Regions from separate parts of the Streptomyces sp. NBC_00986 genome, predicted to be linked through region 2. Evidence: predicted binding sites of a transcription regulator. Region 2 holds the regulator's gene; the other holds the start of a gene.

Region 1 (8,237 bases), 1.4 Mb from region 2:
TTTCCCGATCGTGAAAGTTTCCGCCAAACACCGTCATCGCCGCAGCTCCGCCAGTATTTCGCAGGGCTAGACCAACGGCGTCGTCCGGACCCCCTTCCCACGCGGTCTTCTCGGTGCGTAGCTTCCTTATCAGGCAACGACTGGCATGGCCACGCCAACATCAACACACCTTCCCCCACTCCCCCACCGCGCTCCACCGCGCCCTCGGAGGCACGCCATGCCCGCGCCCATGCCTGTGCTCAGACCCCGAACACCACGCCTGCGGCACCTCTCCCTCGCCCTCGCCCTCTCCGGACTCCTGCTGGCGGGCCTCTCCCACCCGGCCGGCGCCGCCACGGTCCCCACCCGCGGCTCCGCCTACCTCGGCATCGGCGTCCTGGCGCACGACGGCCAGGACGGCACCCCGACCGGCGGTGACGCCACCCAGACGGAGGGCGTCGACGTCAGCGGCTACCAGGGCAACGCCGCCTGGTCGACCCTGTGGAGCAGCGGGGTCAAATGGGCCTACACGAAGGCGACCGAGGGGACGTACTACACGAACCCGTACTTCGCCCAGCAGTACAACGGCTCCTACGGCGTCGGCATGATCCGCGGTGCCTACCACTTCGCGACCCCGGACACGACGAGCGGCGCCACCCAGGCCAACTACTTCGTCGACCACGGCGGCGGCTGGTCCAAGGACGGCAGGACCCTCCCCGGTGTCCTCGACATCGAGTGGAACCCGTACGGCGCGTCCTGCTACGGCAAGTCGGCCGCGGCGATGGTGAGTTGGATCGCCGACTTCCTGTCCACGTACAAGTCCCGGACCGGCCGTGACGCGGTGATCTACACGGCGACGAGCTGGTGGAGCGACTGCACGGGCAACTCCAGTGCCTTCGCTTCGGCCAATCCACTGTGGATCGCGCGGTACGCCTCGGACCCGGGGACGCTGCCGGCGGGATGGGGCTTCTACACGATGTGGCAGTACACGTCGTCCGGGACGACGGTCGGGGACCACGACAAGTTCAACGGCGCGCTGGACCGGGTGGTCGCGCTCGCCAACGGCTGACGAGCCGTCCCCGTACTACGGCGAAGGCCCGGGCCTCCCTTGAAGGGACCCGGGCCTTCACCTACCGGTGGACGTCCGTCACGCCGCCACCGGAACCTCCGACGTCGCGCCGTTCGTGGCCGGCGCCAGCGCCAGCTCCAGGACCTGGCGGACGTCCGTCACCGCGTGGACGTCGAGCTTGTCCAGGACCTCGGCCGGGACGTCGTCCAGGTCGGGCTCGTTGCGCTTCGGGATGATGACGGTGGTGACCCCGGCCTGGTGCGCGGCGAGCAGCTTCTGCTTCACGCCGCCGATCGGGAGGACCCGACCGGTCAGGGAGACCTCACCCGTCATCGCCACGTCCGTGCGGACCAGGCGGCCGCTGAGCAGCGACGCCAGGGCCGTCGTCATCGTGACACCCGCGCTCGGGCCGTCCTTCGGCACCGAACCCGCCGGGAAGTGGATGTGCACACCCCGGTCCTTCAAGTCGCCCACGGGCAGCTCCAGTTCGGCGCCGTGCGAGCGGAGGAAGGACAGGGCGATCTGCGCGCTCTCCTTCATCACGTCACCGAGCTGACCGGTCAGGGTCAGACCCGCCGCGCCCGTCTCCGGGTCGGCCAGCGACGCCTCGACGTAGAGGACGTCACCGCCCGCGCCGGTGACCGCGAGTCCGGTGGCGACACCGGGTACGGCCGTGCGGCGCTCGGCCGGGTCCTGGGCGGACTCGGGCACGTGGTGCGGCCGTCCGATCAGCGCGCGCAGGTCGGCGTCGGTCACCGTGAACGGCAGCTCCCGCTGGCCCAGTTCGTGCTGGGCCGCGATCTTGCGCAGCAGCCGGGCGACGGACCGCTCCAGGGTACGGACGCCCGCCTCACGGGTGTACTCGCCGGCGAGCTTGCGCAGCGCGCTCTCGTCGATGACGACCTCGTCGTCCTTGAGCCCCGCCCGCTCCAGCTGACGCGGGAGCAGGTGGTCACGGGCGATGACGACCTTCTCGTCCTCGGTGTAACCGTCCAGCCGGACCAGTTCCATCCGGTCGAGCAGCGCCTCCGGGATGGCTTCGAGCACGTTGGCCGTCGCCAGGAACACCACATCGCTCAGGTCGAGTTCGACCTCCAGGTAGTGGTCGCGGAAGGTGTGGTTCTGCGCGGGGTCGAGCACTTCGAGCAGAGCCGCCGCCGGGTCGCCCCGGTAGTCGGACCCCACCTTGTCGATCTCGTCCAGCAGGACCACCGGGTTCATGGACCCGGCCTCCTTGATGGCCCGGACGATACGACCGGGCAGCGCACCGACGTACGTACGCCGGTGACCGCGGATCTCGGCCTCGTCGCGAACCCCGCCCAGCGCGACCCGGACGAACTTCCGCCCCATGGCGTGCGCGACGGACTCACCGAGCGAGGTCTTGCCGACACCGGGCGGACCGACGAGGGCGAGCACGGCACCACCGCGCCGGCCTCCGACAACTCCCAGGCCCCGCTCCGCACGCCGCTTGCGCACGGCCAGGTACTCGGTGATGCGCTCCTTCACGTCGTTCAGACCGGCGTGCTCGGCGTCGAGGATCGCCTTGGCGCCCTGGATGTCGTACTCGTCCTGGGTCCTTTCGTTCCAAGGCAGTTCAAGAACGGTGTCCAGCCAGGTGCGGATCCACGACCCCTCGGGCGACTGGTCGGAGGACCGCTCCAGCTTCTCGACCTCCTTGAGCGCGGCCTCACGGACCTTCTCGGGAAGATCGGCGGCCTCGACGCGAGCCCGGTAGTCGTCGGACTCCTCGCCGTCGCTCGTGTCCCCGTTCAGCTCGCGCAGTTCCTTGCGGACGGCTTCGAGCTGGCGCCGCAGCAGGAACTCACGCTGCTGCTTGTCGACGCCTTCCTGCACGTCCTTGGCGATGGTCTCGGCAACGTCCTGCTCGGCGAGGTGGTCGCGCAGGTGCTGGGTGGCGAGCTTCAGCCGGGCCACCGGATCGGCGGTCTCCAGCAGCTCGATCTTCTGCTCGGTGGTGAGGAAGGGCGAGTAACCGGAGTTGTCGGCGAGCGTGGACACATCGTCAATGGCCTGCACGCGGTCGACGACCTGCCAGGCCCCGCGCTTGCGCAGCCATGCCGTGGCCAGCGCCTTGTATTCCTTCACCAGCTCGGAAACGGAGCCGGGCAAGGGTTCGGGCAGGCTCTCGTCGAGCGCGGTGCCCTCGACCCAGAGCGCGGCACCGGGCCCGGTGGTCCCGGCCCCGATCTTCACGCGGCTACGGCCGCGGATCAGCGCACCCGGGTCACCGTCGGCCAGCCGGCCGACCTGCTCGATAGTGCCGAGCACACCCGTGGTCGCGTAGGTCCCGTCGATCCGTGGCACCAGCAGGACCTTGGGCTTTCCGGGCTCGGACCGCGCGGCAGCCTGAGCGGCCTCCACGGCGGCGCGTACATCGGTGTCGTTCAGGTCCAGCGGAACCACCATTCCGGGCAGCACGACCTCGTCGTCGAGCGGCAGCACGGGCAGGGTGAGCGGTGTGGACGTCGAAGCCATGATCTCCCCTTAGGCAGTCAAGTTGAGCTATGCCGACTCAATGCTTGGGCGTCTTCGATTGTTCCCCACCGGTTGTTCGCCGTGAGCGATCAGGCGTGGCGCCCCGGGCTCTGCGCAGGTCAACACGGAAACGGGGCGGGGGCTTCCCGGGGAACGGGGTGGTCTGACGGGGTGGCCGGGGCTGGCCGCCCGATCACGACGGCCGACCTCGACACCCGGCTTCGACGGTCGACCGCGGCGGCCGACCTCGGCACCCGACCTCGGCGGCCGATGTCAGTGGCGCCTGCCACGATCCCCTGACGCGACGCCATCACGATCACGATCAGGAGAGACGCATGGGCACCTGGGACGTCGGCCCCTTCGACAACGACACCGCTGCGGACTGGTGCGGCGACCTCGACGACGCCTCCCCGGACACGCGTCAGGGCTTTGTGCGGGACGCACTCGCCCGAGCGGCCGACACCATCGATTACCTCGACGCACGCATCGCCGACGAAGCCATCGCGGCAGCGGCCCTGGTCGCCGCACAACACCCCGACGGAGAGCCCGCCCACCCCCACTACGGACCGGACGAGCCCGTCCCCGACCTGACCGGTCTACGTGCCCTCGCCCTCCAGGCCCTCGACCGCGTCATGACCGAGCCGTCCGAACTCCTGGAGCTCTGGGACGGACCGGACGGCGACCCCTGGCAGACGACGATCAACCGGCTCCGCGGCACACTCACGCCCCGGCCACCGGAAGAACAGCTCCACCTGAGCTGACCCGCGCAGCAGCAACACAACCGCCCGTTCCTCATCCGGAAGGTCCACATGAGCTGGGACGTTCTTCTCCTCAACCTGCCCGACGACATCACCTCGGCGCAGGACATACCCGACGACTACACCCCGCGCCCACTCGGCCCACTGCACGAGGTCCTCGCGACCGTGAGCCGGGCCGAGCCCTCAGCCGACCTCTCGGATCCCACCTGGGGCGACCTCACCGGACCCACCTGGTCCATCGAACTCAACATCGGCTCGGATGATCCCGTGGACTCGGTCATGCTCCACATCCGCGGCTCCGGCGACGACGTGCTCGCCTCCGTCTTCCGCCTCGCGGGCGCCCTCGGCTGCAAGGTGCTGGACTGCTCCTCAGGAGACCTGATCACTCCGGGAGGGTCCTCGGGCTGGCACGCGTTCCAGGAGTTTCGCGACCGCATGTTCAGCCCCTCCGAAAAGGGCTGATCATCCTCGCCGGGTAGGCTCACAGCGTCATGGAACAACTGCCCGAGAGCGTGGACCGGGACATCCTGGAGCACCGGATCATCGCCGCGATCGCCACCATCCGCGAAACCCTGGGGTGCACCATCCACCAGGCGATCGATGTCTTCGCGGAGCGGTACGAAGGGCTGCGCCGTGATCGTCCGGACGACTTCGATCTGAGCCGGGACGAATACGGCCGAGGCTTCTACTCCTGATCCAACCGACTCGGCCGAAGCGTGCCCGGCCCGAACGTGCGGGGAGGCTCGGCGCTCACGGAGGGTGAGGCGCGAAAGTGTGACACTTTGGGCCGATGTGTCACGTTTCTACGGGGAGGGTCTCCTCCGGCGGGGGGGGGCGGCGACGATCTCACGCCGCCACGCGCCCCGGCACGCCTGACATCAGCTCGAACCACACGACCTTGCCCTGGGCCGGCCCCATCGCGAAGCTCCCCCAGGCATCAACACAGAGCTCCACGAGGGCGAGCCCACGACCACCTTCGGCATACGGCTCCGGACAGCCCGTCGGGTACGGCACCAGGAAACCCGCGTCCCAGAAGCTGGCCCGCAGCCGCTTGTCGGCCCACTTGAGGCTGAGGGAGGCGGGGCCGGGTGCGTGACGCCAGGTGTTGGTGAGGAGTTCGGAGGTCAACAGGACGGCGGGGGCGAGGGGGTCCTGGGGGACGCGGAGGGTGTAGCGCCACTCGGAGGGGGGTTCGGGCAGGCGTTCGTCCATGGCAACTCTCCCATGCCGAGGTGGAGTTGATTCGAAGCTCACCGTAGGCTGGCACGCCTAACTAGTGCCACCGAATGGTGCAGATTGGCAGCTGAATAACCCGAACGAGTGACGACATGCCGTCCGGCGCCCGGTAGGAAAGGGCCATGGCTTCACGGACCTTCATCACCGAGCGCCAACGGCGGCTGGGCACCGAGCTACGGCGCATGCGCGAGAACTGCGGGCTGACCATCCAGGAGGCGGCCGACCGACTCGGCACGAACCGCTCGCACGTCACGAACATGGAGCTGGCCCGCTTCGGGGTGAGCGCGGAGCGCGTGCGCACGCTGGCCGCCCTCTACGACTGCCCGGACACCGACTACGTGGACGCCCTTGGCGCGATGGCCGGGGACCGCACGCGCGGGTGGTGGGAGGGCTATCGAGGGGCCATCACGGCGAGCGGTCTCGACCTTGCCGAACTCGAATACCACTCCACGAGTCTGCGGGTCTTCGTCGCCATGCACGTGCCGGGCCTGCTGCAGACCGAGCAGTACGCGCGTGCCGTGTTGTCCGAGACCGTTCCGGCCTGGCCCATGCCGGAGCTCCGACGATGGCTCTCATACCGCATGCGGCGCCGCGACATCCTCGATCGGGACGACCCGCCCACCTGCACCTTCGTGATCCACGAGGCAGCGCTACGGCTCCAGTTCGGCGGCCGGGAGATCATGCGGGGCCAGTTGCAGGAGCTGGTCGACGCCTCACGACGCCGGAACGTCACCTTGCGGGTGATCCCGTTCAGCGCGGGCGGCTTCCCCGTCCCCGGGCTCACCGTGACGTACGCCTCCGGCGCGGTACCGCAGCTCGACACCGTTCAGCTCGACAGGGCGACCACGACTGAATTCCTTGATGCGCAGACCCAACTGGCGAACTACCGTGCACTGATGGAGCGCATCACCAAGGCCGCGCTCCCCGTGAAGGAGTCACGGGAATTCATCCGCACCCTTGCGGACAGCACTTGAAAGTTGGGGACATGTCCGAGATCGCCTGGCAGAAGTCGTCCTACTCCGGCTCGGGAGAGACGAACTGCGTTGAAATCGGCGCCACTCCACACACTCTCGCCCTCCGCGAAAGCGACAACCCCACGGTCGTACTCCACACCGACCATCCCCAACTCACCGCCCTCCTAGGGCACATCAGGGCCACCACCCCTCGTACCGTCTCCCCGTGAAGCACTTGAAAGTTGGGGACATGTCCGAGATCACCTGGCAGAAGTCGTCCTACTCCGGTTCGGCGGACAACAACTGCGTCGAACTCGCGGCATCGGACACCACCCTCGCCCTCCGCGAGAGCGACGCCCCCACCACCGTGCTCCACACCGACCACCCCCAACTCACCGCCCTCCTAAGGCACATCAAGACCACCACCCCCCGTCGATAACCAGTTGCCCCGGCTCGTACACCTCCCCGTACCGTCACCCCGTGACAGAACCGGAAACCGAGACGCAGACCCTCCTCTCCGCCTACGACAACCAGCTGCGCGCCACCCCACCCACCCCGCCCGCCGGAGTGACGTACGAGAAGGACGGGCCTCTGCTACGGATCGTCGGGCAGTTCCGGGGGTTCGTGAGCGGCCCGCACGACCTGGGGGTGGAGGGACCGGAACTGGACGAACTCATCGCCCGGCAGCGGGAGTTCTTCGCGGCTCGCGGGGAGAGCGTGGAGTGGAAGACCCGCTCCCATGACGTGCCCGCCGACCTCACCGACCGGCTGCGCGCCGCGGGGTTCGTGCCCGAGGAGCAGGAGACCGTGCTGATCGGGCCGGCCGAGGAGATGGCCGTACGGGAGCCGGTGTTGCCGGACGGGGTCACGATCCGCCGGATCACCGCCGAGGCCGACCTGCGACGGCTCGGCGCCCTCCAGTCGGCCATCTGGGACATGGACCTGAACTGGCTGGCCACCGACCTGCTCGGCCGGATCGCCGCCGCGCCGGACGACATGGCCGTCTACGCCGTCGAGGCGGAGGGCGAGATGGTCTCCGCGGCCTGGCTCGCCTTCCGGCCGGGCACGGAGTTCGCCAACATGCTGGGCGGCTCGACACTCGCCGAGTGGCGCGGCAAGGGCATCTACCGCGCCCTCGTCGCCACCCGAGCCGCTCTCGCCGTCGCCCGCGGAGTGCCGTATCTACAGGTGGACGCCACGGACGACAGCGCGCCGATCCTGCGCCGGCTGGGCTTCCGGGCGATCACCACGACCACGCCGTACGTGTGGTCACCGAAGCAACCGACCAGCAGGATCGTCGACTTGGCATCCCGCGCCCAGAGAAGAACCTGAACGCAGCCAGGAAGGCGGGGAGTCAGACCCCCGCGGCCTCAACCCGAGCCGCCTCAGCCGCCCTTGCCACCCGTTCCACCTGCGCCGCCCGCGCCCAGCGCCGTATCAACGGCCAGGTCGCGACGCCTATCGTCAGGGAGATCAGGTGGCCCCAGTTCGTCATGGGGTCGGTGAAGGCGATCAGGTCCTGGACCAGGGTCCAGCCGAACAGGGCGACCAGCGGCAGGCCCAGCCAGGGCCTGAGGAGGCCGGCCAGCGCCCCTATGCTCGTCGCCACTCCGAAGCTGATGCCGTAGTCGAGGCGGTGGAGGGAGCTGTTGGGGAGGTGGCCCACCAACACGGCGACTCCCACGGTCCCTTCGGTCGCCAGCGTGGCCAGGATGTGCCCGGTCAGGAAGACTCCGGCCGCCCGTA
Region 2 (8,237 bases):
TCATGGCATTACCACCTAGCACATTACTAAGCGGTAACTTAATCGGTTCGACCGAGACTACCCCTATCTTGCGTCGCACTGTAGCCAGCCGTGCGGTGATGTGTGTCGCTGAGGGTTGCCTAAAAAGACCTGCTCCGGGCTTGTTCCCAAGCTTGTTACGGTCTGATCGTGTTATTCGTACTGAATTGGTACATTTGCGTCTAATTTGGATCCGTGCTCTACGGGATTCTCGCCGCCACGACCGCCCTGCTCCTCGCCGCCGTCCTCGCCGCACTGCTCCGGGTACCCGCACTGCGGGCGAGGATCGTCGACCGCAGACGGCGGACGCGTCCGGTACCGCTGCTCGGGGGGCTGGCCGTCGTGCTCGCCGTCGTGTCGGTGACCTGGGCGTGCGACTGGACCGGCGTCGCCCCGCTCGGTGACGGCGTCGGCGGACTGCTGGGTGCCGGGTCCGCCGTCGCCGCGCTCGGGCTCGTCGCCGATGTGTGGCGGCTGAAGACCCGGTTCCTCGTCCTCGGTACGGCTGTCGCGGCGGCCTGTGTCGTGCCGTACGGGGAGATCGGGGTGCCCGGAGGGGTGTTGGCGGCGGTGTGGATCGTCTTCGTCGCCGGTGCCTTCAAGGGGCTCGATCACGCCGACGGGCTCGCGGGGACCGTCGGGGTGGTCACCGCCTTCGGGGTCGGGGCCTGTGCCGCGATGGAAGTCATGGACGGGCTCGCGGTGTTGCTGAGTGTGCTGGCCGCCGCGCTCACCGGGTTCCTGATGCACAACTGGCATCCCGCGCGGATCGCGCTCGGCGCGTGCGGCTCGCTGTTCACGGGGTTCGTGCTCGCCTCGGCCGCCGTCGTCACGCAGGCCGGGCGCGGGTTCGCGTCCAGTGCGGGGGTGCTGTTCGCGCTCACCGCCGTTGCGAGTGCGGATGCCGTACTCGTGCTGCTGTCCCGACGGCTGGCCGGGCGGGCCCTGTTGCGGGGCGGGCCCGACCATCTCGCCCATCGGCTGCGGAGGTTGGGGCTCACTCCGCAAGGAGCGGTGGTTGTTCTGGGGGTCGGAGGGTTCTCCGGAGTGCTCGTCGGGGTGCTCGTGCACAACGGGTGGGCGGGCGAATCCGCCGTCGCGTGGGTGGGGGGCGGGGCCCTTGTCGTCGTGTTCGGGCTGCTTAAAGTCTCTGTCTACGGGGGACGGCGTGCCGCATCCACGCAGGTCAGGGCGCAGTTGCGTGTAAGGAACGGATAAGAGTTGAGCCTGGTCGACTCAGCTCTGTTGACCGAGCGGTGAGTGTCGTGCACACTTGAGTCCGTTCCACTCAAGTCATTGCTGGAGGAATCAACCATGGCACGTGCGGTCGGCATCGACCTGGGCACGACTAACTCCGTCGTCAGCGTTCTTGAAGGCGGCGAGCCCACCGTCATCACCAACGCAGAGGGCGCCAGGACCACGCCGTCCGTCGTCGCCTTCGCCAAGAACGGCGAGGTGCTCGTCGGAGAGGTGGCCAAGCGCCAGGCGGTCACGAACGTTGACCGGACCATCCGTTCCGTGAAGCGCCACATGGGCACGGACTGGAAGATCGAGCTGGACGGCAAGAGCTTCAACCCGCAGCAGATGAGCGCCTTCATCCTGCAGAAGCTGAAGCGCGACGCCGAGGCCTACCTGGGCGAGAAGGTGGCCGACGCGGTCATCACCGTCCCGGCGTACTTCAACGACTCCGAGCGTCAGGCGACGAAGGAGGCCGGCGAGATCGCGGGCCTGAACGTCCTGCGCATCGTGAACGAGCCGACCGCCGCGGCGCTGGCGTACGGCCTCGACAAGGACGACCAGACGATCCTCGTCTTCGACCTCGGTGGCGGCACCTTCGACGTGTCCCTCCTGGAGATCGGCGACGGCGTCGTCGAGGTGAAGGCCACGAACGGCGACAACCACCTCGGTGGTGACGACTGGGACCAGCGGGTCGTCGACTACCTGGTGAAGCAGTTCGCGTCCGGCCACGGCGTGGACCTGGGCAAGGACAAGATGGCCCTGCAGCGTCTGCGTGAGGCTGCCGAGAAGGCCAAGATCGAGCTGTCCAGCTCCACCGAGACCTCGATCAACCTGCCCTACATCACGGCGTCCGCCGAGGGCCCGCTGCACCTGGACGAGAAGCTCACCCGCGCCCAGTTCCAGCAGCTGACGGCCGACCTGCTGGAGCGCTGCAAGACGCCGTTCCACAACGTCATCAAGGACGCCGGGATCTCCATCAACGAGATCGACCACGTCGTCCTCGTCGGTGGCTCCACCCGTATGCCGGCCGTCGCGGAGATCGTGCGCGAGCTGACCGGCGGCAAGGACGCCAACAAGGGCGTCAACCCGGACGAGGTCGTCGCCATCGGCGCGTCCCTCCAGGCCGGTGTCCTCAAGGGCGAGGTCAAGGACGTCCTGCTCCTCGACGTGACCCCGCTGTCCCTCGGTATCGAGACCAAGGGAGGGATCATGACCAAGCTCATCGAGCGCAACACCACGATCCCGACCAAGCGGTCCGAGATCTTCACCACCGCCGAGGACAACCAGCCCTCCGTGCAGATCCAGGTCTACCAGGGCGAGCGCGAGATCGCGGCGTACAACAAGAAGCTCGGGATGTTCGAGCTGACCGGTCTGCCGCCGGCCCCGCGTGGTGTCCCGCAGATCGAGGTCTCCTTCGACATCGACGCCAACGGCATCATGCACGTCACGGCCAAGGACCTCGGCACCGGCAAGGAGCAGAAGATGACCGTCACCGGCGGCTCCTCGCTGCCGAAGGACGAGGTCGACCGCATGCGCCAGGAGGCCGAGCAGTACGCGGACGAGGACCACCGTCGCCGCGAGGCCGCCGAGTCCCGCAACCAGGGCGAGCAGCTCGTCTACCAGACGGAGAAGTTCCTCAAGGACAACGAGGACAAGGTCCCCGGCGAGGTCAAGACCGAGGTCGAGGCCGCCGTCGAGGAGCTGAAGGCCGCGCTCAAGGGCGAGGACACCGCCGAGATCCGCACCGCCACCGAGAAGGTCGCCGCGGTCTCGCAGAAGGTCGGCCAGGCCATGTACGCGGACGCCCAGGCCGGTCAGGCCGCGGGCGGCGACGCCCCGGGTGCCGAGGCGCCCAAGGCGGACGACGACGTGGTGGACGCCGAGATCGTGGACGACGAGCGCAAGGACGGTGCCGCGTGACGGAGGAGACCCCGGGCTTCGACGAGAAGCCTGATGTCCCTTCCGGCGCCACCCCCGACGACGCCGAGCCGCAGGCCGCCTCCCCCTCCAGCAGTGGGGAGGGGGCGGCCCCGGCAGGGGACGCAAGCAGCGCGCAGATCGCCGGTCTGACGGCCCAGCTGGACCAGGTGCGCAAGGCGCTCGAAGAGCGCACCGCGGACCTCCAGCGGCTCCAGGCCGAGTTCCAGAACTACCGCCGCCGGGTCGAGCGGGACCGCATCGCGGTCAAGGAGATCGCCGTGGCGAACCTCCTGACCGAGCTGATGCCCACGCTCGACGACATCGGCCGCGCGCGGGAACACGGTGAACTCGTCGGCGGTTTCAAGTCGGTGGCGGAATCCCTGGAGACCGCCGCGGCGAAGATGGGACTGCAGCAGTTCGGCAAGGAGGGCGAGCCCTTCGACCCGACGATCCACGAGGCCCTGATGCACTCGTACGCGCCGGACGTCACGGAGACGACCTGCGTGGCGATCCTGCAGCCCGGGTATCGCATCGGCGAGCGCACCATCCGCCCCGCGCGGGTGGCGGTCGCGGAGCCGCAGCCCGGTGCCGCGGGGACCGGCAAGGCGGAGTCCTCGGACGCCGCCGAGACCGCGGACGACGACAAGGAGAGCGGTGGCCCGGACGAGGGCTGACATCGCACCCCACGGGACCCGCAAGGGGAGTAGCACCAAAGGAAAGGAGGGACGTCGAGGATGAGCACCAAGGACTTCATCGAGAAGGACTACTACAAGGTCCTCGGCGTCCCCAAGGACGCCACCGAGGCCGAGATCAAGAAGGCGTACCGGAAGCTCGCCCGCGAGTTCCACCCGGACGCCAACAAGGGCAACGCCAAGGCCGAGGAGCGCTTCAAGGAGATCTCCGAGGCCAACGACATCCTCGGTGACCCCAAGAAGCGCAAGGAGTACGACGAGGCCCGCTCCCTCTTCGGCAACGGCGGCTACCGCCCGGGGCCGGGCGGCGCGGGCGGCGGCAACTTCAACTTCGACCTGGGCGACCTCTTCGGAGGCGGCGCCCAGGGCGGTGGTGGCGCCGGGGGAGCCGGCGGCTTCGGCGGCGGGATCGGTGACGTCTTCGGGGGCCTGTTCAACCGCGGCGGCACGGGCACGACCCGTACGCAGCCCAGGCGCGGCCAGGACATCGAGTCCGAGGTCACGCTCAGCTTCACGGAGGCCATCGAAGGGGCCACGGTCCCGCTGCGGATGTCCTCGCAGCAGCCCTGCAAGGCCTGTTCGGGCACCGGCGACAAGAACGGCACACCGCGCGTGTGCCCGACCTGCGTCGGCACCGGCCAGGTGGCGCGCGGCTCCGGCGGCGGCTTCTCGCTCACGGACCCGTGCCCCGACTGCAAGGGCCGCGGCCTCATCGCCGAGCACCCCTGCATCGAGTGCAAGGGCAGCGGACGCGCCAAGTCGTCCCGGACCATGCAGGTCCGGATCCCTGCGGGGGTCACGGACAGCCAGCGCATCCGGCTCCGCGGCAAGGGCGCACCGGGTGAACGGGGCGGTCCCGCAGGGGACTTGTACGTCATGGTGCACGTCGACGCGCACCCCGTGTTCGGCCGCAAGGACGACAACCTCACGGTGACGGTCCCGGTGACGTTCGCCGAGGCGGCACTCGGCGGCGAGGTCAGGGTGCCCACCCTGGGCGGCCCGCCGGTGACGCTGAAGCTGCCCCCGGGCACGCCGAACGGCCGGACGATGCGCGCCCGCGGCAAGGGCGCGGTCCGCAAGGACGGCACCCGGGGCGATCTCCTCGTCACGGTCGAGGTGAGTGTCCCGAAGGACGTCACGGGGAATGCTCGTGACGCACTGGAGGCGTATCGAGAGGCGACCGCGGGCGAGGACCCGCGGGCGGAGCTGTTCCAGGCCGCGAAGGGAGCATGAGAGTGATGGACGGCCGTCGGCGTAACCCTTATGAACTGACCGAGGAGACCCCGGTCTACGTCATCTCGGTGGCGGCCCAGCTCTCCGGCCTGCACCCGCAGACGCTGCGTCAGTACGACCGCCTCGGCCTGGTCTCCCCGGACCGTACGGCCGGGCGCGGCCGGCGCTACTCGGCCCGCGACATCGAACTGCTGCGCACCGTCCAGCAGTTGTCGCAGACCGAGGGCATCAACCTGGCCGGCATCAAGCGCATCATCGAGCTGGAGAACCAGGTGGTCGCGCTCCAGCAGCGCGTCGCCGAGCTCCAGTCGGCGGTCGAGGGCGCGGCGGCCACGATGCAGCAGCGCGAGGCCGCGGTGCACGCGTCGTACCGGCGCGACCTGGTCCCGTACCAGGAGGTCCAGCAGACCAGCGCGCTGGTGGTGTGGCGGCCGAAGCGGCAGCAGTCCTCGGACTGACGCACGGCACAGGCATCCCGAAGGGGCCCGGAGGTTCACCGACCTCCGGGCCCCTTCCGTGTGTTCAGGACGTTCAGGGCGTCAGGGCCGCCCAGTCGCCCGCCGGCACGGACTCGGTGCCGTCCGCGGCCAGCGTGGTCACCCAGTAGAAGGACGTGGTGCCGCGCGCGGCGCCGGCGTCGTGGTACGTGCCGGCCTCGCTGCCGAGGTCGGCGATCTTCTCGTACGTCCCGGTGGCGGGGTTCCAGCGGTGGACGCGGAAGCCGGTCGTCTCCTGGGAGGCGGAGCTCCAGTTCCAGTCGAGGTCGACCCCCGCGCCGCCCTCCGTCGCGGACGCGTCCAGTTCCAGCGGGGAGCCCTCCGGAGTGGTGACGCTCGGCGTCACGTCGAGTTCCGTCTCCACCACGATGTGGGCCTCGCCGGTCGACTTCCAGGTGGAGAGCCAGTTGTCGTCGTACGCGTCGACGAAGAAGCAGGCCTCTTCGCCGTCGGGCAGGGTCGCGTACGCGTACGACGTGGTGGCGGCGGACAGCCACTCCACCTCGTGGACGGAGCAGACCTTCTCCTCGTCGCCCAGGAGCCGGCCCCGGTAGACGAGGTACCGCCCGAGGTCGGGCGCCGGGTTCGGGTCCCAGGCCAGCGAGAAGCCGTACCCGGTCGGCGTGACCGTCAGTCCGGTCACCGCGGGAGGCGCGGTGCTGTCCGGGCGGGTGGCCCTGAGGGCGGCGGAGCGGGCGGACTCGTTGCCCGCCGCGTCCAGGGCGGTCACCCGGTAGGTGTAGGTGCTCTCCTCCGCCGCCGAGGTGTCCAGGTACGAGGCCTTGGCCGTGTCCCCGATCCTGGCGTACGAGCTGCTCCCGTCCGGCGCCCGGTACACGCGGTACGACGTCGCTCCGGCGACCGCGGTCCACTCGACCGGGATTCCGCCCACCGAGAGGGAGGTCTCCAGCCCGGTGGGCACGGCGGGGGCGGTGCGGTCGGCGGTGGTGACGGGCTGGTCGGCGGTGCCGCCGGACTCGTTGCCGGCCGCGTCGAGCGCGCGGAGCTCGTAGTAGTAGGTGTCCTCGCCGGTCACCGGGAGACCGGTGTCGGTGTACGAGGTGGAGGCGGTCGTGGCGAGCGGTGTGCCGCCGAACGCGGTCCCCTTCGGGCGCCGGTAGACCCGGTACCCCGCGAGGTCCATCTCCGTGTTCTTCGACCAGGTGAGCTTCGCCCTGCCGGTCGCGGAGGAGTACGACACCGCCGTGCCCGTCGGGGCGAGCGGCTCGACCTTGTCGACGGTGGCCGAAGTCCGGGGCGTGTACGTGAACTTGACCTTCGCGGCGCCCGTCCAGTTGGCGTAGTCGATCCGCAGGGTGTGCTTGCCCTTGGGGATCGTCACGTTGGCCGTCCTGCTCACGGTCGTGGAGGTGTTCTTCCACAGGTCGACCTTGCGGACGCCGTCGACGTACACGCGGATTCCGTCGAGCCCGGACGCGGCGAGGGCGAACGGACCGCCGGAGCCGAAGTCCCGGGTCACGCTCCAGCGGACGCCGAAGGTGTCCTTCGGGAGGCCGGAGGCGGGGGCGCCGGTCCAGGTCCGGTCGATCGCGTTGTCGCAGTCCGTCTTCTTGGGGGTGCCCGAGAAGGAGGTGTTCGCGAAGAACTGGCGCTTGAAGACGGGCGAGGTGCAACTGGCCGCCGCGGAGGCGGAGATCGTCGCGCCGGCGAGCAGGCCGCCCGCGACGGAGAGCACGACGGCGACGGCGGTCGTGTGTCTGGCTGGGTTCATGCGGTCCCTTGTCGGATCGGTCTCGGCGGCACTGGCCGCCGATGATCACGACTCGTGGGGAAAGGAGTTGGTTGTGCTGATCTTTGCCTTCCCATGAACTCCCGTTGAGTGGAGGGTCCGTAAAGAGCGTTTGGATGGGGTTCCGCAGCCTCTCCACATACCAAACGGAACGTGGCGTTGCCATCTCGTTAAGTAGTTCCGCTTGACGCCGGTGGTCGTGGCCGCGTTGGCTTTTCAGTCACCTGGGTTGCAATGCTGCACCCACGTCCGCACGGCACCAGAAGTGAGCACCCAATGCGTCGTATCGCCATATCCGTGGCCGCGTCCTCGCTGGCCCTCCCCCTGGCCGCCTGTGGCGTGCTGAACTCGTCGGGGAGCAGCTCGGACGCGACTCCGGCGAAGGGCAACGACATCACGGTCGGTGTGCTCATGCCGGAGAAGACGAACACGCGGTACGCGGAGTTCGACTTCCCGATCATGAAGGCGAAGATCCGGGAACTCACCGCGAACAAGGGCAAGGCCGAGTACGAGAACGCCGGCGGCGTCGCGGCCACGCAGGACAAGCAGATGCAGGCGATGATCGACAAGAAGGTCGACATCATCGTGCTCGACGCCGTCGACTCGCACGCCATCCGCACCATGGTGGCGAAGGCCAAGACCGCCGGCATCCCGGTCATCGCCTACGACCGGCTCGCCGAGGGCCCGATCGACGCGTACGTCTCCTTCGACGGCGAACTGGTCGGCGAGGTGCAGGGCCGCTCCCTGCTCGAGGCGCTGGGCGGCGACGTGGACACCTCCGACAAGATCGTCATGATCAACGGCTCGCCGACCGACCCGAACGCCGCGGTGTTCAAGGGCGGGGCGCTGTCCGAGTTGCAGGGCAAGGTGACGATCGCCGAGAGCTAC

The links. Region 2 encodes HspR, which represses chaperone genes until heat shock. Its sites were predicted from a motif close to TTGAGNNNNNNNNNCTCAA; they were not measured.
Region 1: lon (endopeptidase La) is a predicted target of HspR. The motif match lies at 3,567-3,585, and genes of this name have one in related genera.

Annotation. Positions count from the first base shown of each region.
Region 1 is NZ_CP108733.1:4,343,462-4,351,698, forward strand. Features, by position in the region: gene OG504_RS18640 (lysozyme) at 230-1,048, shown strand; gene lon (endopeptidase La) at 1,127-3,544, opposite strand; gene OG504_RS18650 (DUF4259 domain-containing protein) at 3,880-4,305, shown strand; gene OG504_RS18655 (hypothetical protein) at 4,354-4,764, shown strand; gene OG504_RS18660 (hypothetical protein) at 4,794-4,997, shown strand; gene OG504_RS18665 (ATP-binding protein) at 5,149-5,514, opposite strand; gene OG504_RS18670 (Scr1 family TA system antitoxin-like transcriptional regulator) at 5,661-6,512, shown strand; gene OG504_RS18675 (DUF397 domain-containing protein) at 6,524-6,721, shown strand; gene OG504_RS18680 (DUF397 domain-containing protein) at 6,742-6,930, shown strand; gene OG504_RS18685 (GNAT family N-acetyltransferase) at 6,972-7,823, shown strand; gene OG504_RS18690 (rhomboid-like protein) at 7,846-8,237, opposite strand, start outside.
Region 2 is NZ_CP108733.1:5,782,210-5,790,446, reverse strand. Features, by position in the region: gene OG504_RS25570 (MraY family glycosyltransferase) at 214-1,236, shown strand; gene dnaK (molecular chaperone DnaK) at 1,333-3,177, shown strand; gene grpE (nucleotide exchange factor GrpE) at 3,174-3,851, shown strand; gene dnaJ (molecular chaperone DnaJ) at 3,912-5,102, shown strand; gene OG504_RS25550 (heat shock protein transcriptional repressor HspR) at 5,108-5,560, shown strand; gene OG504_RS25545 (fibronectin type III domain-containing protein) at 5,634-7,331, opposite strand; gene OG504_RS25540 (sugar ABC transporter substrate-binding protein) at 7,626-8,237, shown strand, end outside.